Linked DNA regions of Calidifontibacter indicus. The protein of the gene in region 1 interacts with the protein of each later gene in a pairwise test. Links are inferred from orthologs where the notes say so. Each region holds a gene or a part of one and is shown on either strand. Other genes may lie near its edges. The genes, in order: DFJ65_RS14875 and clpS.

The links.
Region 2: the proteins of DFJ65_RS14875 (region 1) and clpS interact in binary tests that used the Escherichia coli proteins (3 or more experiments, as listed by UniProt). The link is inferred for Calidifontibacter indicus from one-to-one orthologs.

Annotation. Positions count from the first base shown.
Region 1 is NZ_QTUA01000001.1:3,132,642-3,142,512, forward strand. What follows is about bases 3,370-6,178. They hold DFJ65_RS14875 (Dps family protein), read left to right. Parts: upstream 3,370-4,401; coding sequence 4,402-4,956; downstream 4,957-6,178. Other genes in these bases: DFJ65_RS14865 (helix-turn-helix domain-containing protein), read left to right, coding at 3,370-3,757; DFJ65_RS14870 (hypothetical protein), read right to left, coding at 3,774-4,094; DFJ65_RS14885 (hypothetical protein), read right to left, coding at 5,285-5,893; DFJ65_RS14890 (hypothetical protein), read right to left, coding at 5,926-6,178. Outside these bases: DFJ65_RS14850 (excinuclease ABC subunit UvrA), read left to right, coding at 1-365; methyl acetate hydrolase AcmB, read right to left, coding at 415-1,617; DFJ65_RS14860 (alpha/beta hydrolase), read left to right, coding at 1,781-2,749; DFJ65_RS17860 (hypothetical protein), read left to right, coding at 2,782-2,940; more of DFJ65_RS14865, read left to right, coding at 2,966-3,369; more of DFJ65_RS14890, read right to left, coding at 6,179-6,798; DFJ65_RS14895 (ABC transporter ATP-binding protein), read right to left, coding at 6,795-7,655; DFJ65_RS14900 (zf-HC2 domain-containing protein), read right to left, coding at 7,658-8,476; DFJ65_RS14905 (RNA polymerase sigma factor), read right to left, coding at 8,473-9,027.
Region 2 is NZ_QTUA01000001.1:1,657,287-1,667,257, forward strand. The notes cover bases 5,690-8,598. They hold clpS (ATP-dependent Clp protease adapter ClpS), read left to right. Parts: upstream 5,690-6,951; coding sequence 6,952-7,245; downstream 7,246-8,598. Other genes in these bases: DFJ65_RS07875 (nicotinate phosphoribosyltransferase), read right to left, coding at 5,690-6,927; DFJ65_RS07885 (DUF2017 family protein), read left to right, coding at 7,245-7,829; DFJ65_RS07890 (PaaI family thioesterase), read left to right, coding at 7,877-8,368; gltX (glutamate--tRNA ligase), read left to right, coding at 8,381-8,598. Also shown: DFJ65_RS07845 (isochorismatase family protein), read right to left, coding at 1-516; DFJ65_RS07850 (TetR/AcrR family transcriptional regulator), read right to left, coding at 513-1,097; DFJ65_RS07855 (hypothetical protein), read left to right, coding at 1,164-1,703; DFJ65_RS07860 (HNH endonuclease signature motif containing protein), read left to right, coding at 2,034-4,052; DFJ65_RS07865 (DUF2797 domain-containing protein), read right to left, coding at 4,110-5,000; DFJ65_RS07870 (GNAT family N-acetyltransferase), read right to left, coding at 4,990-5,544; more of DFJ65_RS07875, read right to left, coding at 5,599-5,689; more of gltX, read left to right, coding at 8,599-9,904. UniProt on the Escherichia coli protein: Involved in the modulation of the specificity of the ClpAP-mediated ATP-dependent protein degradation.

The DNA.
Region 1 (9,871 bases):
CGGCAACCGAGCTGTCTGGAGGTGAGGCACAACGCGTGAAGCTCGCAAGCGAGCTCCAGCGCGCACAACGAGGGGACACCTTGTATGTTCTCGACGAACCAACTTCGGGCCTGCACTGCGCTGACGCTGACCGGCTCGTGACGCATCTGCAAACCCTGGTCGACGCAGGAAACACCGTCGTCGCGGTGGAACTTGACATGCGGGTGGTCGCAGCAGCCGACTACGTCATCGACCTCGGACCCGGCGCCGGCGATGATGGCGGCACAGTCGTCGCCGCCGGAACTCCTGCACAGGTTGCCGAGAACGGCGTCGGCGCGTCCGCGCAATACCTTGCCGCGGCGATCAAACTGATCGTTGCGGCTTGACGACCGATCGACCGACGGGGGTCGACCGGTCGTCCGGGCGCCAGAACGATCAGCTCTTGGTAAACGCTTGGTACGCAGCGGTTTCGAAGTCGAGGTACCCGGTGAACGAGGGACCGTCGCCAAACGGGAAGATCTGCGTCGCCCAGTAGCCTCCGAAGCCGTTGTCGCGGTCGATCCAGTAGAAGAGGTTGGCCAAGCCGGCCCAGCCGATGGCGCCGGCGGGTCGTCCGGTCGGGAACGGGTCCTCGGTGTACTGGAAGCTGTACGACCACGTCTTCTTCAGACCGGGGAAGAACTCGGCGTCGTTCGAGAGCCACTTGATGACGCCCGGTAGCAGCTTGACCTGGAGATTGTCGGGAAGCTGGTTGGTGAAGCCGAGGTCGACAGAGGCCGGCGACAGCACCTGCTCGCCGGAGGCGCTGCGTCCCTCGTTGAGCCACATGCGGATGAACTTCAGATAGTCGGGCACGGTCGAGAACAGACCGTGCCCGCCGAAGTCGACCTCGGGCGTGGTGGGGGTCGCGAACTCGCTCGGGGTGAGCGTGCCGTCGTCCTCGCGCTGGTGGTGCCGAACCTGTCGCGAGAGCATCTCCTCGGTCGGCGCGAAGGCTGAGGACGTCATGCCCAGAGGCGCGAAAATGCGCTCCTGGAACACCTCGCCGAGGCGCTTGCCGGTGATGCCTTCGACCACCTGGCCGGCCCAGTCGATGTTGCTGCCGTACTCCCACTGGGTGCCAGGGTCGAACAGCAGCGGAGAGTTCAGCGCGGCGCGCGTCGCGGTGGCCACGCTCGGCTGGCCGTGCTCGTCGGCGAGGCGCTTGTAGGTCTCGTTGAAGAAGTCGTACCCGAAGCCCGCGGTGTGCGTCAACAGGTGGTGGGTGGTGACGTCGCTGGCCGGCGCACGCAAGATCGGCTGACCGTTCGCGTCGAAGCCGTCGATGACCTTGACGTCGGCGAGGGCGGGCGCGTACTCCTTCGCCGGCGCCTGCAGGTCGAGGTCGCCCGACTCCACCAGCTGGAGGCAGGCGGTTGCGGTGATCGCCTTCGTCGTCGACCAGATGTTGAAGGACGTGTCGGTCGTCATTTCGGCGTCGGAAGACAGGTCGCGCACGCCGGACGCGCCGAGGTAGATGTCCTTGTCCCGGCCGGTAATACCGGCGACGACGCCCGGCACTCGCCCTTCCCCGGAGTTCGGGCCCTGCGAAGCGCGCTGGACGACGGCGTCGACCGCGGTAGTCAGGTTGTCGCTCACTGATCTTCCTTTCGTTCGGTGTGGATCAACCTTCGCGTAAGTGTGACGCAGGCGACAACCGCCGCAGCGTCGCAGATCGACGACCCCACCCCGCCAAATGGCGGGTGTGCGGTGCGAGGCACCGCAATAGACTTCGAAGACTTGTCGGCACGAAGGAGGCCCCATGACGGTGAACGCGGTGCCGCGGCCCGGGTTCGACGCCGAGCTGCGCGCCGGATTTGCGGTCGTGGGCGGCATGTTCCCGCCGACCATCACCCCGGAACTCATCGACTTCATGCGGCTCTCCTACGCGTCCCCGCCGATGAACGATCTGTTCCGGCAGCATCGTATTGACGTCACGGACGTCGTCCTGCCCGGCTACCAGGGCGGCGACCTCACGGCCGCCGTTCTCCGACCGCGCGACGCACAGGGGCCGCGTCCGACGGTGCTCTACGCGCATTCGGGTGGGTTGATGTTCGGCGACAAGTTCAGCGGTCTCGACCTCGTGCTCGATTGGGTCAGCGATCTGGGCGCGATCGTCATCACGGTCGACTACCGGCTCGCGCCGGAGTTTCCCGACCCCTACCCGTGGGAGGACATGTACGCAGCCCTGGAATGGGTCGCCGCCGAGGCGGGCAACTTGGGCGTACGTCGCGATCGCATTCTCGTCGCCGGCGCCAGTGCCGGTGGCGGACTCGCGGCCGGCATCGCCCTTGCTGCACGCGACCGGGGCGGCCCGCGGCCCTGCGGCCAACTGCTCGACTACCCGATGCTCGACGACCGGTTGATCACCGCGTCGACCGGACAGTTCGACGGCATCGGCGTCTGGGACCGGGTGAGCAATCAAACTGCGTGGCAGGCGCTCCTCGGCGATCGCCGTGGTGGCGACGACGTGTCTGCCTACGCCGCACCGGCCCGGGCGGGCGACCTCAGCGCACTGCCGCCGGCGTTCATCGACGTCGGCGCCGCCGAGATCTTCCGCGACGAGGCCATCGACTACGCCGGACGCATCTGGGCGGCAGGGGGCGATGCCGAACTGCACGTGTGGTCGGGCGCCTTCCACGCGTGCGACATCTTCGCGCCGCACACCAGCGTGGGGCGTTCGATGATCCGCACCCGCAACGCCTGGGTGGAGAAGATCCTTGCCGACTGATCGGCCGGCCCGATCTCGCCAGGAGCACTGAGATGCAAGAACTCCTCGGACGCATCGCGCGCCTCGACCCCAATTCGAGCCTCGGCCTGCGAGTCATCGCCTGCTTCGACGAGCTCATCGTGGGAAACGTCAACACCCGGGCACTGCTGGCCGCGGCTGCCTCGCTGGCCGGATGCACGGCCGCGCGATGATCGCCTCGCCCGGGCGGGAGACGACATGCTCGTCTGGCTCGAGCGGGACGAAGCGCCGCTGGCCAACAATGCGATCATCCTCGAACGGCTCGCGCTCGCTGTGCGCATCAGACACGGACGCGGTCAGCGCGAGATCGACAACCGTCGCCACCTCGGCGTGCTGACCGAGCGCACCAGCAGTGTCGAGGAACGGCTCGACGCCGCCGGGGCGCTCGGACTGGTGGCCGCGCGCCGCTACCGCATCGTCGCCGCGCCGCTGTTCGCTGTCTGGGAGGGTCGCCCATGCTGGCCCGAGGACGTGATCGGCACGCGCTTCGGTCCGATCCATGTCGTCGTCGTCCCCGAGATCTTCGAGCCGTTCCGGGCCGCTCCGGGAGGCATCGGGATCGCCGCTTCCGTGCACGGGCTCGACCGGTCGTTCCGCAGCGCGCTGGTCGCGCTGCGGCTGTGTGTTCCGCCGCGTGAGCCGATGGTCGTAGCCGATGACTACGGCGGCCTGATCGAACTGTTGGCTGACGCCGACGACGACGCCCAGCATGATTACGCCGACAGTCTCACCCTTGTCGCGCAACAGCATCCGTGGGCGTTGGAGACCGTCGAGGCGCTGGTGACGACACAGAGTGTTCGGGAAGCGGCCCGTGAACTGGACATCCACCACAGCACACTGCAAGCCCGCTGCGACACGCTCAGGACCGGTCTCGGCTTCGATCCGTTGCAGGGTTTCGGCCGCACCCGCCTGGGCACAGCCTTCCTCATGCATCGACTCAGTCGGTCGACTGTGCTCGACCTGCCCGCCCCGGCCGCCATGACGGGGTGAGCAGATCCGCTGTGGTTCAGGAGGATTGGCGCGGGTAGCGGCGTTTGATCGCCCGCACTCCGACTCGGGCCGACTCGCCGGGAAGCGTCCAGCCTCTCGCCTTGGCGATGCGCACCATCCCGTCGCCGAAGACGTTGTCGTCGAGCCGGTCGCCGGGTTCGTAGGACGGGAAAGTGTCGGTGAGCACCGGACCGGGGAAGGATTCGTACTGCGGTTGGCGTTCGAGGCCGGCTTCTCGTTTGGCGTCGAGGAACGCGGACTCGATGTTGACGGCGGCGATGTAGTAGGCCAGCAGGAGTAGTTCGTTGGCGTGGATCTCTTGCCGGTACTTCCGCACGCTGGCCGGTTTTCTACGGCTGGCCGGCGGTCCACAGGTCAGCGACCCGTCCACCTCGATGCGCCCGGCCCTCGACGGTGCCTATGCCTTGGGTCAGGGTGAGGCAAGCAGTGGTCGTGGTGACCGGCTGGACGATCCGTCACAGGTCCTGGACATTCTGATCCCGCTCCAGCCGAAGACTGTCGACAACCCTGATCGCGTAACCACCCTGATGAGTCAGTCCGGGGAGGCCATGACAGCCGTTCGCGGTGCTTTGATGAAAACAAGTGCCTGACCGGCACATACGCGATCAACGGAAGGACATCTCGTGGTTGAGAAGTCGACCTTCACATTGCCCGGTCTGACGAAGAAGAAGTCGGACGAGATCATCAAGATCCTGCAGGTGCGCCTGTCGTCCTACAACGACCTGCACCTCACCCTGAAGCACGCGCACTGGAACGTCGTCGGTGCTCACTTCATCGGCGTCCACGAAATGATCGACCCGCAGGTGGAGCTGGTACGCGGGTACGCCGACGCAGTGGCCGAGCGCATTGCCGCAATGGGCGCCTCCCCCGGCGGCCGCGTCAGCGACATCGAGCGCGACCGCACGTGGGACGACTACGCCATCGAACGTGACACCGTCGGTGCACACTTGGGCGCCCTCGACAAGGTGTACGACGGAGTCATCAGCTCCAACCGCAAGGCGATCGAGGAACTCGACGACCTCGACCTCGTCACGCAGGACCTCATCATCGGACAGACCGGCGAACTCGAGAAGTTCCAGTGGTTCGTGCGCGCTCACCTCGAGTCGTTCGCCGGAGAGCTCAAGGACGCCGGTACGGCCACAGAGAAGGACGCTGCCGCAAAGACCCGCAAGGTCTGAGCACGGTTGATCATGTCTGAGGACCATCTGGATCACCGGTCGCTCCCGCGGCTGACCACCGCCGACCCGATGAGAGATCGTTCCGCATGAACGCATACGAGGCAGTCGTGGTAGGCGGTGGCCATCATGGCCTGCTCGCCGCCATCGAACTGGCCGACCACGGCCGTCAGGTTCTGCTGAGCCGGCCGTAGGTGGGCAGCGCTGTTGCCGACCGGACGACCGGCGACTTCGTCGTGGACGAGTTCAGTGGCTTTTTTCCCGCTGCTGTCCTGGCCGCCGGTTCGCCACGCACCGAAACTGGGGTTGACCCCGTCTGGTGGACATCGATTCAGACGGACCTCGTGGGCAACCCGCCTCGGTGTGCGTGACCTCTGCCCCACCAGGGCGCCTCCGCCAACGCCGCTGCGATAAGCACCGCCGCACAGACGCCCAGGAGGCTCCAGCCGATGACGCTGACCTGCCAGTCGGTCTCCGAAGCACTGCCGTACGGGAACACCACCAGGTGCTCGTCGAACGGATGGAGCAGAGCCCAGGCGGTGGTCGCCGGCACAGCCACTCCTGCGAACAGGAGTCCCGGCATGGGTTCGCCCAGCGAGCGGCGCCAGCACGCGTACCCCGCACCGGCCACGAGTGCCGCGAGTCCCTGGAGCAGCACGGCGTTCCGGTGCCCGAACAGCGCCGTGTCGCCGGCGTGGAGAACGACGGCCACCCACGCAAGGAACAGCACGAGTACGCCGAGCCCGCGCGACGCCGAACGCCAAGCAAGGGTTCGGGGTGCGACGTCGACGACGATGCCGGCCTGCTCGTCGAAGCACCAGGCGGCCGCTGCGGCCAGCAGCCCGACGGCGGTGCCCTGCAAGGGCCAGAGCATCCACGCGTCCCACCGCACCAGCTCCATGAGCACGACCACCAGGATCGCCGCCACTGCGACCCGCATCCACGGGACCGCCCTGGCGGCGTACCCGAGCATCAGAACTCGCCCGGCAGGGGGTTGGTCACGATCCCGGTGTACCCCACGGTCATGGACAGCACACCCAGGACCACCGCGAGGGCTAGGAGACCGAAGACGGCCTTCTTGAGTCGGGGGCGGTCCGACTCGGGGTCGTGGTAGACGGCTACCACCACTGCGAGGACGCAGAGGACGGCCAGGTAGGCGACCCACAGGAACGGGTTCCCCGGCAGCCGAGCCCAGTGCTCGCCGTCGGCGGTGTAGGGACCGTGGAAGTAGGTCCAGAACCAGAACACACGGTAGGGCTGACCGCCCTCGAGCAACCCCTGCATCAGGATCGTGACCAAGACCAAGACGACAGCGGCGACCGCGGCCACCCCCCGCTTGGGCAGGTAGCGGGCCAGCAGCAGTCCGAGGATCGGACCACCGATCGCGCACATGACCCCGGCTCCGAACTGTGTCGCGTGCACGTAGAGGTCGCTGATCTCCGGCCAGACCGTGTGCGCCTCGGGCGGGTCAAGGTAGTAATAGACGACCGCGAAGCCGAAGGCGACCAGCGCCAGGGAGGCCGGCACCACCGTGGCCGCCGCAAGTGCCAAGCTGCGGGTGCGTTCGGGGATGGCGACGGCACCTGCAGCCTCCGCAGCCCGGTCGGATCGCCGGGTGAGCCCGAACATGGTGACCATTCCCAGCACCCCGAGTGCGGCCCCGGGCGCGATCATGTAGAGCGTCGTACTCTCGCCGAACGTCTCGTCGGCATCGAGGACGATGAGCACGATGTAGAGGACGGTGATGGCGGCGCCGAGCCAGAACAGCTTCTGCTGGAGGTAGTTGCGGATCTCCTGGCGGGCGAGGACGCCCAGGGCCGACCCTCGCATCGCGGTGGTACTCATGGTGTGACTCCTTGTGAGGTGTGCCGGTCCGTGCGGAGCAGCAGGTAGGCGTCCTCGACCGAAGGGTCGAGGGCTGAGGAGTCGGGAGCGGGCTGTCCCCCAACGGACCGGATCAGCCCGGTTCCGGTCTTCCAGGTCTGGGCCGCACCGGCATTGGCGGAGGGCCCCACATGGACACGGCCGACTGCCGTGGCCAGCAGCTCGGGCACCGTGCCGTCGAAGCAGATCCTCCCGGTGTCGATGACGAGCACCCGGTCGCACAGGGCCGAGACGTCCTCGGTCTGGTGCGTCGAGATGACGACCGTGCCGGCGAGGCCGGACAGGAGGCCTCGCAGGGAGGCTCGTTGCTCGGGGTCGAGGCCAGTGGTGGGCTCGTCGAGGATGAGCAGGTCGGGTGAGCCGAGCAGTGCCTGCGCGATGGCAAGGCGCCGGCGCTGGCCGCCGGAGAGCTTGGAGATCTTTATGGCGCCGCGGTCGCCCAGATGCACCAGGTCGAGGACCCGCTCGACCTCGGCGTGGCGGGGTGCACGGTCCTGCCACTCCTTCAGCACCGCAACGTAGTCGAGGAACCCGAATCCGGTCATGCCGCGCGGGAAGTCCACCTCCTGCGGGCAGTAGCCGATCCGCCGCCGCGCCTCGATCCTGTTGGCGTGCGACTCGGTCGCGTCGAAGCCAACCACGGTAATGCGGCCGGTGCTCGGCGGCAACGACGTCGACAGCAGCCTCAGGATCGTCGTCTTGCCTGCGCCATTCGGCCCGAGCAGGCCCACCACACCAGGGCGGAGGCTGAGCGTCGTCGGCCACAGGGCCACCGTCCGTCCGTACTGCTTGGACACTCCGTCGAGCGATGCGGTCATGCTCACAGGTCGCCTCCCTGGATGCGAAGGGTGGAGGTGCGGAGCACCAGCGTCACGGCGAGGAGGGCCCCGCCGACGACGAACGCCGCCTGAACAGCCGGTGAGGTCAGCGTGGCCAGGTCTCCGCCGCTGCGCAGGGCCATCACGCAGGCCACCCAGCCCGTTGCCACGAGACCGCCGGCGACCCGGGCCTCGAACCACGTCAGCAGCACGAGCGCCGCCACGGTCAGTCCCAGCGAGGGAGTGAGCCAAACGAACGCGAGGTCGCTCATGTGGGGCACGAGCAGTCCCACCGCCAGCGTTGCAGGCAGCGCCACGGACAGCGCCGCGCTCGCGCGAAGCAGTGCCATCCGCAGCTTGCTGTACGGCGTCGGCGCGGTCAACTCGCGCACTGGGTCGAGCGCGTCGAACGACGCCGCGACCGCGAGCACGGGGATGAGGGGTGCGAGAGCCAGGAAGGCCGCGTCCCTGTTCTGTGCTCCGAGCCCGGCGAGTCCCACCACACAGGCACACACCACGGAGAGACCCACGGCCATCGCCCAGGGGACCAACAGTGAGTCCGCAGCAGACACCACGACGAGATCGTCATCACGTGCGCCGAGGCGGCGCAGGACGCGCAGCGGCCAGGGCAGTGCCCGCTCAGAGATCGCGGTGCGCACGTCGGCCCAGACCGCTGGAGCGAGGTCTGGAGCGAGCGTGGCCGCCGCTGAGCGGCACACACTGCAACCGGTGAGGTGGGTCTCCACACTCGCCTCTGCGGCAGGGTCGAGCCGACCAGCGGCATACGCCTCCCATACGGGGGTCTCCACGTGCCACGTCATGAGAATGCCTCCCCGGAGATGAGCTGCTCGCGCAACTTGGACTTGGCTATGCGGGCCCGGCTCTTAACCGTGCCCTGAGGGATCCCGAGCAACCGGGCCGCCTCCCTCGTGGAGAGCCCGTCGATGACCGTCGCCTGGAGGACCTGCCGCAGCTCGGGCGAGAGCGACCGGATGGCGTCGCCGACGGTGCCGTACTCGACGGCCACGAGCAGCTCGTCCTCCGCGCTCCTGACGGTCGGGCTCAGCGCGGAGATGACCCGGCTGGTGACCGGCGTCGGCTGCGCCCTCTTGCGCAACCGGGTCACCAGCTGCCGGATCGCGATGCCCCATAACCAGGCACCCAGGTCACCGTCACCTCGGAACGAGTCCGGCGCCTTCCAGATGGCGACGAACGTGTCCTGGAGCGCCTCGGCGGCCAGGTCCGCATCCGGGGTACGCCTCCGCAGTCTGAGCAGCAGCCACGCCGAGTGGCGCTCGACCAGCTGACGCAACGCGGCCTCGTCCTGATCGGCCACGAGGCGCAAGAGATCCGCGTCACTCAACTGCTCCATGCACACACTGTCGCGCGCCGAGCCCCGAACGGATCACGCCGAGCGCGACTGATTTCCTGCTTCCCCAAGACGGTGACGAGTGCCACGGCCCGATCCCGCACCGGGTCGCTCCGCGAGCCCATCGGAATTCGGGGCGGTGGTTGTCGCGGGGTTGCGCGAGGCGCTTGCTGAAGGGTCGGGCTCGGCCGCTGCCCGAGTCGGTCACATTCCGTGGCTCGACCTGGCCCACCCTGGAGGTGCGCAATCAGCGCCCTGCTTGTCGGGTACACCCGATGCTCTACGAATCAGCAAGATCTCACCGCGCGGGAGATCAGTGCCTCCGGTCATTGACTGCTCGGGCTGCGTGGGTGGCTGTGCGTGGGGTGATCGTGTCGATGAGCTGCCCGTCGGTGAACGCGTCACCGTGCCACCGCAAATGCGACTCCAAATCCGCGGGTGCCTTCGTGACGCGGGACCCGACGATGAACCGCAGGCCGGCCTGGTCCAAAGCGGTCAGGTTGGTCGCGGACAGCATCCCCGCGTCGGCAACGATCGCGATATCGGCCAGGTTGTGCCGGTCAGCGAGCTGGGCCACGATCAGCACGATCAGCACGACCGTCGCGGTTTCGGCCTTGTTGCCTTCGAAGCAGCCGATCTCCAACGGGAATCCGTGCCGGTCGACGAGCAACCCGACCACGACTTGCGGGTCGACCCGGCATTCCTTGGAATAGCCGACCTTGCGTAGGTCGTCCTCGTGCTCGGCCTCGAAATACAACGTGGTGACGTCGTACAGGCACAACGTCACATCCCCAGCAGTCGCGGCATGCGCGAAACACTTGGCCGCGACCACGTCCCGGTACCCGCG
Region 2 (9,971 bases), 1.5 Mb from region 1 along the record:
GGTGGTCTCGGCGGAGACCCCGGCGGTGAGTTGCAACAGCACGGACGTCTCGAACCCGGCGCGGTTGGCATCGAGGGCGGTCGCCTTCACGCAGAAGTCGGTGGCGATGCCGACGACGTCGACGGTGTCGACCTCGTTGTCGCGCAGCCAGCTCTCCAGGCTTGCGCCGTGCTCGTCGTGGCCTTCGAAGCCGCTGTAGGCGGCTTCGTGCTCACCCTTGCGGAAGATTCGGTCGGTCAGCGAGATGGCCGGCCCGACCTCCGGGCGGAAGCTGGCTCCGTCGGTGCCGACCTTGCAATGCACCGGCCAGCTGTGGTTGAAATCGGGTTCGTCCGACCAGTGGTCGCCCGGGTCGACGTGCCAGTCGGCCGTCGCGACGATCGTGCGGTAGTCCTCGCCCTGGCTCGTCACGTAATGGGCGATCTGCTCGGCCACCTTCGTGCCGCCGGCGACCGCCAGCGAGCCACCCTCGCAGAAGTCGTTCTGAACGTCGACGATGATCAGTGCGCGCGTCATGGACTCAGCGTAATGCCCGCGATCGCGGGGATCTCGGCTCGCAGGCTGCGCTTGGCTGCCGCTCGGGAGACGACGTCGGGGTAGAGCGCGAGGTGCATCGAGATGCCGTCGACGAACGCGTGCAGGCGTCGCACCTGATCGGGGGTCGGACGGCGTACCCCGTGTTCCCTGAGCACGTGTCGACACACGTTGCGGATCGCGGCATGGGCTTCGGCCGAGATCTCGGCGAGCGCGGGCTCGGTGAGACCGCCCACCACCAGCGCGAGCCAGACGTCGAAGTCGGCCTGTCGTCGAGCGTCGAGCGGCACGAGTTCCTCGAGCAGCACGACCGAGTCGGTGCCGGTGGCCTCCGGTGCCAGCGCGGCCATCTGTGCGGTCAGCCGCTCGGTGAGGTCTTGTGCGACGAACCGCAGCAACCCGGTCTGGGTGTCGAAGTAGTGCCGCATGGCTCCGGGGGAGATGCCGGCCTCTGCGGCGACCGCGCGCACCGAGGCACCCGCCACCCCGTCGCGACGGACGACGGTGGCGAAGGCGTCGGCGATCAGCCGGCGGCGTTCCTCGTGGTCGACGATCTTCGGCATGGAGCGATTATGACACGACTGTGCTATTTTAGTTTTACAACACAGTCGTACGGAAAAGGTTTGGTCATGCTCTACGCGGTCATCGTCGGGTCCGAGGTGATGTTCTGGGTGTTCCTGTTCGGCGGCCTGGCCGCGCGGTACTTGCTGCGCCGCAAGCGACTGAGTTCGGTGTTGCTGATCTGTGCGCCGCTGGTCGATCTCGTCACTCTCACGGCCGCCGTCATCGACCTGCGCGGCGGAGCGGCGCCCGGTCTCGCGCACGTGCTCGCTGCGATCTACATCGGCGTGTCCGTCGGCTTCGGGCATTCGATGGTGCACTGGGCCGACGTCCGGTTCGCGCACCGATTCGCCGACGGCCCTGCCCCTGCGCCGAAGCCGAGTTGGGGAGCGGCGCGCGTCGCGCACGAGCGTCGCGGCATCACGCGGCACCTCGTTGCCTGGGCGGTCGGCGGCGCGCTGTTGATCTGCGCGGGTGCGCTGGTCGGAACCTCTGCGGCCTGGGAGACCTTCGGCGGGACGGCCGCCGCGTGGACCCTGGTGCTTGTGATCGATGCGCTGTGGACCGCCGGCGAGATCGCGGCGGCTTCGAGGCGCAAGCCGGCTTAGCGTCGGGGCGTCCGTGCACCTCGTGTGGACGGCTGTCGAGGTGCGGCTGGTTGGGCCGGTCGCAGTGGTGGCGGAGGTCGAGTTGAACCGGGCGCACGATGCCGCCGAGCCCGACTGATTGAGGCCGTCTGGCCCCCTGTTGGTTGGACTCCTTCGGCGGTTCGCGGAGCGCATTGGTTGAGCTTCTCGGAGCGCCGGCGGTGCCCCTTGGTGGGCCGAATCGTGCGCCGGCGCAGATCAAGTCGAAATCCGCGAAAACCCTTGAGAAATCAACCAAATTCGCCTGTTGAAACCCTTCCCAAGTGGTTCGAACACGCGTATGATCAGTGCATGGAGGGGACACCAGAATTCGAGGCTCGACCGGGCGGTATCGACCCGGCCGAGTTGCTCGAATCTGTGATCTTCGAAGACGGGTTGGACGCAGCGATCGAGTTGGCGTCCCAGCCTCATTTGGTGCCGGGTGCGAACCCGGTGACGATCATGCTGATCATCTCCAAGATCCTCAGCGCCCACGCCTACGAACTGCTGGGGCAGGACGACCCGTTCACGGTCGACGAACCCGACGCGCTGCTCGGGTACGACCTGTTCCCCGAGACCACAGCCCCGGCTGTCCCGGCGGGATCGGCCCCGTTTACGGCTGCTGCGGGTGCTGTGGGTGGCGGGTCGGCCGGCGACTCGCTGGACACCGACCTGGACCTCGACCTCGACCTCGACCTGGGAGCGGAGCTGGGAACGGACCTCGATTCGGACGCTGGTCTGGATGAGGTGGTGGTGGCGGAGTCGCGGGTGTTCGATCGGATGACGTTGTTCGAGGACGCGACCCGGTTCGCGCATCAAGCAGCGCAGTCGATGGAAGCGGTGCGGGCTCGTTCGATCGCGGAGTTCGCTCGGTGGGAGCACCCGGACGGTCCGCAGGGCACGAGGAAGACGCCGTGGGTGCGGCACGGTCAGGGGTTCACGAGCATGTACTCCGCCGACACCGTGGCCGCGGAGTTGGGGTTGGGGATCCAGGCCGGGATCGGCCTGGTGCAACGCTCCGCCCGGATGGTGACCCGCACTCCGAACCTGTTGCGGGAAGTCGCCGCGGGCCGCGCGAACTTGGACACTGCCGCGGATATTGCGACGGAGTTGCAGGACGCCTCCCCTGATGTGTGCGAAACCGTTGAAGCGGAGATCCTCGGCCGGGGAGTCCACCAGACAACCAGGGGTCAGGCACGCAAATCGTGCCGGACGTTGGTGGGGAAGCATCAACCCTCCGCGGCGCGGGAAACGGCACGGAAGACGAGGGCGCAGCAGTGTGGGGTGTTCCAGGACCCGCACCCCACACCGGGGTTGTCGATGCTGACGATCATCGGGGACAACGGGCAGGTCACCGCGGTGAAGGACGCGATCGACCAGTTGGCGTTCGCGATGAAACACGGCGACGAGTCCGACAAGACGTTGGGCGAGTACCGGGTCGATGCGTTCTTCGACCTCGCGATGCGCAACGTGACCCTGAACCTCGACATCCAAGTGCTCACCCCGACCTTCGGGACCGCCGGGAACACCTGGACCAAGCCCGCCAACAAGGCACCGACCCCCGCGGACACTGCCGGGAGTGCAGGCCAGGCGAGCAAGAGCAGGACCGCCGGCAACGACGGTGGCGGTACTGACGACAGTGGCCATGCCGACGACAGCAATACCGGCAATGACGACGGCGACCGTGCCGCCGACGGTGGCCGTGATGACGAGAGTGAAGAGGGTGACGCCGGTGGCGGGCCACCGTCCGGCCCCGGTCCCGACACAGGACCACCCAGCACTCCGCCGGCCGAGCCGACCAGTAAGCCCGAGAAACCGGCAGCCTTCGGTGGACGAAATCGTGACGGCCGCGACTTCGTGTCCGACATGCGTGACCGCGGCGCGACCAGCGTCCACGCCCGCGCCGGTGCGATCGACGCCGACAGCCTGGCCGACCTGGCCAGGTTCGCCGACAAGGTCACCGTGAGCAGCTTCGAGTTCGACCCCGTCTCCGGCGAACCCACCGCGAACATCATGGGCAGCGACAGCTACCGGCCACCACCCACGATGGCCAGGTACGTGAAAACGAGGGACCAACGGTGCCGGGCACCCGGCTGTGACCGTCCCGCGATCAAGAACGTCGACCTCGACCACGCCGTCGAGTGGCCCCAAGGGCCCACCGCAACAGTCAACCTCGAATGCCTGTGCCGACGTCACCACCGGATGAAGCAAACCCAGTGGCGAATCCGGTTGCACCCCAACGGGATCGTCGAGTGGACCTCACCCACCGGCCACACCTACCGCACCACGCCAGGACTCACCGAAACCTGGCACGACCTCCGCAGCGACTGAGTACGCGACTGACCGAACGATCCAGGAAACCATCAGCCAGCGATCGAGCAGCCCTACTCAGAACAACCCGAGCTGAGTGGGCACCGGCGCGGAGCGCACATCGCCCGGCCGAAGCCGATGACCGGCCAGTGATCCGAGGTCGGCGAGGAACAGCGCGTCGTCGTCGTTCACCGTCACGAGCGCGGTCGCACCCGCCATCGCGCGCACCGTCAGGCAGTGCTCACCCTCGGTGAGTGGATGTGGGTAGCGGCCCACGGAACTCGCGTCCAGCGCATGCAACAGGTCGGACTGCGCGGCCGGTGGCACCCACGACTCGCGGATGAGCTCGGCCTCGGGTTCGGTGGCCAGCGCATCGAGGGAATCACTCACGGTTTGCTCATGCAGCCCGAGCACCTCGACGCGCGACGTTGCCGTGAGCAGCGCGGCGACCTTGGAACTGCGGTTCTTGAACTGGGTGAGGCCGAGACGATCGGTCACCAGGTCTTCGAACCCGCGGGCGGCGCGGCCGTCCGACGCAGCCACGACGAAGGTCGCCGCGAGCGGCCCCTGCTCGTCGAGGCGCCCGACCTTCCGATGGTCGACGGCCGTGCCCACCTTGCTGACACCGTCGGCAAAGGTGGCCACGTAGACGAAGTGCGGCGAACGCAGATAGTCGTCGAGCGCAGCCGGCACGTAACCGCCTCGGTGCGCGTGGTGGGCGAACCGGAACTGGTCGTCGGCCGTGCACTCGGCACACTGGCGTCCGCGGGTCGCCGGGCGCCCACGCGGGCACGCACGGTGAGTCAACGACCCCGATGCATCGGCGACGCTCGCACCGGTGCATTCACGCTCGGGGTGTGCCTCGAAGGACAGCCGGCGACCGAGCAGGTCGAGGGCAGCCCGTCCGTCGAAACGCAGGACGGGATTTCGGTCGACCCAGGCCGGGCCGGTGCATAGATCAGCTGTCACGAACGATCGCCCACAACTGCATGTCGCGCCGGCGGCCACCGATTTCCTGGTGGCTGCGCAGCGTGCCTTCGAACTCGAACCCACCGGCCCGGGCCGTGCTGGCCGAGCCCGCGTTCCACGGCTCGATGTAGGCCTCGAGGCGGTGCAATCCGTCGATGGTCCAGGCGAATTCGACGAGAGCGGCCAGCGCGTCCGCGGTGTAACCGCGCCGTCGGAAACGCGGCGCTGTGGAGTAACCCACCGTTGCTCGTCCGTGCTCGATCGCGCCGATCCACAGGCCGATCTGCCCGACCCCCGCGTCGGTCGCCGCGTCGGCGATGCAGAACGACCATCCTGCGCCGCCGACCAGCCGGGAATGCTGCCGGTCGATGTACGCGAGTGCGTCTTGTGCGTCGGCGTTGCCGGGCAGGGTGCCGATGAGTGGCACGTGCGGGTCGGTCGACATGTCACGCAGCATCGGCACGTCGTCGGCGCGGAACGCGCGCAAGCGAACGCGTCCGTGCTCCGGGTCGGGCACGGGCATGACGAGCGGCAGCGGGAGCATCTGACGATGGTAGGGGCCGGGTGGCACCGGGCTCAGTGGTCGGGCGGGTCGAGGTCAGCCTTCGAAGATCGTCGGGATGACCGCTTCGCCGCGCGACATCTGCAACGCCTTCGCCGGCAGTTCGGCCCGAGACGCGGCGTGCCGGTCGCGGGCGTCGTCGAGCGTCGATTGGTCGACGCGTTCGCCGCCCTTCACCAGTTCGACCATCAGGTGGCGGTCGTTCGAGTCGCCCTGGGGCACCTCGCCGATGCCGATGATCTCGGCTTCCGCGAGACCCGACGCGCCCAGTCGGCGCATGGCGTACTTGCGGCCGCCCACCGACTTCTTGTCCTTGCTGGCCTTCGCGACGCCGACCATCGTGCCGTTGTCGTCCTCGCGCTGCACGAGCTTGTAGACCATGCCCGCGGTCGGGGCACCTGAACCGGTCACCAGCGAGGTGCCGACGCCGTAGACGTCGACGGGGCCGGCCTGCAGGGTCGAGATCGCGTACTCGTCGAGGTCGGAGGTCACGACGATCTTCGTCTCGGTCGCACCCAACGAGTCGAGCTGCTCGCGCACCTCGCGGGCCTGCACCAACAGGTCACCGGAGTCGAGGCGCACCGCGCCGAGCTCGGTGCCGGCGATCTCGACCGCGAGGTTCACCGCGTTGGTGACGTCGTAGGTGTCGACGAGCAGCGTCGTGCCCTTGCCCAGGCTGTCGACCTGTGCCTGGAACGCCTCGCGCTCGTCGTCGTGCACGAGGGTGAAGGCGTGCGCGGCGGTGCCTGCGGTCGGCACGCCGTAGCTGCGTCCGGCCTCGAGGTTGGACGTCGTGCCGAACCCGGCGATGTACGCCGCCCGTGCGGCGGCGACCGCCGACCACTCGTGCGTGCGCCGCGAGCCCATCTCGATGCAGGGGCGCCCGTCGGCGGCGGCGGTCATGCGCGAGGCCGCGGCGGCAATCGCGCTGTCGTGGTTGAGGATCGAGAGCACGAGGGTCTCGAGGATCACGCCTTCGGCGAAGCTCGACTCGACCACCAGGATGGGGGAGTTGGGGAAGAACATCTCGCCCTCGGCATAGCCCCAGATGTTGCCGGAGAATTGGTAGTCGGCCAGCCAGTCGAGGGTCGCCCGGTCGACCACCTTGGTCTTCTCCAGGTGGGCCAGCTCGGCCTCGTCGAACCGGAAGTTCGCGATCGCGTCGAGCACGCGCCCGGTGCCGGCGACGACGCCGTACCGGCGTCCCTCGGGCAGGCGGCGAGCGAACACCTCGAAGATGCTGCGGCGGTGCGCGGTGCCGCTCTTCAGCGTCGCCTGCAGCATCGTGAGCTCGTAGTGGTCGGTCAGCAATGCCGTGCTCGCCGCTGCAGCAGCGCGGTCGACGGCGTCCTTGTTCTCGGTCACGGCGCTCAGCCTAAGGTGGGAGCCGTGTCCGTGGCTCCCCCCGAGGTCGAGAAGGTCGTCGAAGAATCCTTCGACGTCGAGGTCGACAAACCCTGGGTGACGATCGTCTGGAACGACCCCGTCAACCTGATGTCCTACGTCTCCTGGGTGTTCCAGACCTACTTCGGCTACTCCAAGGAGAAGGCCGAACAGTTGATGATGGCCGTACACACCGAGGGCCGTGCCGTCGTCTCGCAGGGCACACGCGAACGCATGGAGACCGATACCGCTGCGATGCACGGCTATTCGCTGTGGGCGACCTTCCAGAAGGACGAGTGATGGCGCAGGCTTTCCAGCGCAAGCGCGACCGGCTGGTCGGGCGACTCGATCAGACCGAACGCTCGATCGTCATCGAACTCATGGCGCAGACCCGCGAGATGGTCGCCCCCGAACAGCAGGCGGCCACCGGCGACGCGTTCACCGACCTGATCAGCACCCTCGGTGACAGCTACGACCCGTCCGAGGTGGCCGAGCGCGACCCCGTCGTGCGTCGCCTGCTGCCCGACGGACACCGCGACGATCAGGAGGCCGCCGCCGAGTTCCGGGCCGCCACCGAGCGCACACTGCGCGAGCAGAAGACCCGCAAGCTGACCGCCGCGATCGACCTGCTGCTCGGGGTGCCCGACAACCAGGACAAGTTGTCGTTCGAGGTGCCCGACGCGATCACGTTGATGATGGCGCTGGCCGACGTGCGGCTCGCCCTGGGCGAGCGGCTCGAACTGCGCACCGACGAGGACAGCGAACAACTGCACGCCGACCTCGAGGCGATGACCGGTCCCGACCAGCAGCGGCTGGCGATCGGCCTCTACTACGACTTCCTCACCTGGCTGCAGGAATCGCTCGCGCTCGCCCTCACCGAGTGAGCACACCCAAGACGATCGCCGACCCACCCCAGCCGAAGGAGCACGCCGTGACCGAGTCCGAGTACTTCCAGGACAACTACCCCGACGAGACCAGCCACTGCTACGGCTGCGGACGGCTCAACACCGAGGGTCTGCATGTCCGATCCCGTTGGGACGGCGAGGAATCGGTCGCCGTGCACCACACCGACCCGAAGTACGTCGCGATCCCGGGCTTCGTCTACGGCGGACTCGTCGCCTCCCTCATCGACTGTCACGGCACCGGCACCGCCTCGGCGGCCGCCTACCGTGCGGCGGGCCGTCCGCTGGGCAGCGAACCGCCGCTGCGGTTCGTCACCGCGTCGCTGCACGTCGACTACCAGCGCCCCACGCCGATGGGTGTTCCGCTCGAACTGCGTGGCGTGCCGACCGAGGTGAAGGAGCGCAAGGTCGTGGTCGACATCACCCTCTCGGCCGACGGGCAGCAGTGCGCGAGTGGCACCGTCGTGGCCGTCCTGGCGCCCGATTCGATGTTCGCCGGGAGCACCGACACCGCTCAGTAGGATGTGCACACCATGACGAAGCACTCCGAAGACGCTCCTGTCCGCCTGCGCGTCGCGCCGTCGCCCACCGGCGACCCGCACGTCGGCACCGCCTACATGGCGATGTTCGACCTCGCCTACGCCCGCCAGCAGAGTGGCAAGTTCCTGCTGCGCATCGAGGACACCGACCGCGCGCGGTTCCGCGAGGACAGCGAGCAGCAGTTGTACGACACCCTTGAGTGGCTGCAACTGACCTGGGACGAAGGCCCCGACAAGGGTGGCCCGTACGCGCCCTACCGGCAGTCCGAGCGCCTCGACACCTACAAGCCGTACGTCGACCAACTCCTCGCCGACGGTCACGCCTACTACTGCTGGTGCTCCTCCGAGCGCCTCGCCGAGATGCGCGAGCGTCAGCAGAAGCTGAAGCTGCCCACCGGCTACGACCGTCTCTGCCACGGCAAGACCGAGCAGGAGCGGCGTGAGCTGCCCGGCTTCAACGAGACCCCGGTCGTGCGCATGCTCGTGCCCGACGACGTCGAGCTCACCTTCGACGACCTCATCCTCGGCCGCACGTCGGCGCCCAAGCCCGACGACCAGGTCATCCTCAAGGCCGACGGGTTCCCGACCTACCACATGGCGGTCGTCGTCGACGACCACCTGATGAAGATCAGCCACGTCGTGCGCGGTCAGGAATGGATCTCCAGCACGCCCAAGCACCTGCTGCTCTACAAGTGGCTCGGCTGGGACGCACCGCAGTTCGCCCACATGCCGCTGCTGCGCGACGAGAAGAAGGCCAAGATCTCCAAGCGTAAGAACCCGTGGGCCCGCCTCACGTGGTTCAAGGAGCAGGGCTACCTGCCCGAGGCGCTCGTCAACTTCCTTGCGCTGCAAGGACATCCGCCGGTGATCGAGGCCGACGGCACCGAGCGTGAGATCTTCACGTTCGACGAGTTCGTCGAGCGTTTAGACTGGGGCAAGATCAACCCGGCGGGCGCGATCTTCAACCTCGACAAGCTCAACTGGCTCAACGGGCACTACATCCGGGAGCTCGAGGTCGGCGACTTCGCCACCCGGCTGCTGCCCTTCCTGCACGCCGACGGTGTGCTCGAGGCCCACCCGTCGCTGCCGGAGCTCGGCCGACTCAAGCTGGTCGCCGAACTCATCCAGACCCGCATCACACTGCTGTCCGAGGCGACGCCGCTGGTCAAGCCGTTCTACGTGGAGGACGAAGACCTCGAGATCGCCGACGACGCGCGTAAAGAACTCAAGGACAACGCCAAGGACGTGCTCGCCGCCGCGATCACGGCGCTCGAGCCGATCAGTGGTTCGCTCGGCACTCCGCTCGGTGAGGGCATCGAGTGGACCGCCGCGCGCATCGAGCAGGAACTGCGCGCTGCGATCGTCGACGGCCTGGGCGTGAAGCCCCGCCTGGCGTTCGGTCCGCTGCGCACTGCGGTATCCGGTCAGAAGATCTCGCCGCCGCTGTTCGAGTCGATGGAGATCCTCGGCAAGGCCGCCACGATCAACCGGTTGAAGCGACTGCACGACGAGCTCTGAGAGCACATGACGAGCGACCCGGTCTGTCTCGCAGGCCGGGTCGCTCGTTCGTTCAGGGTGGAACGCG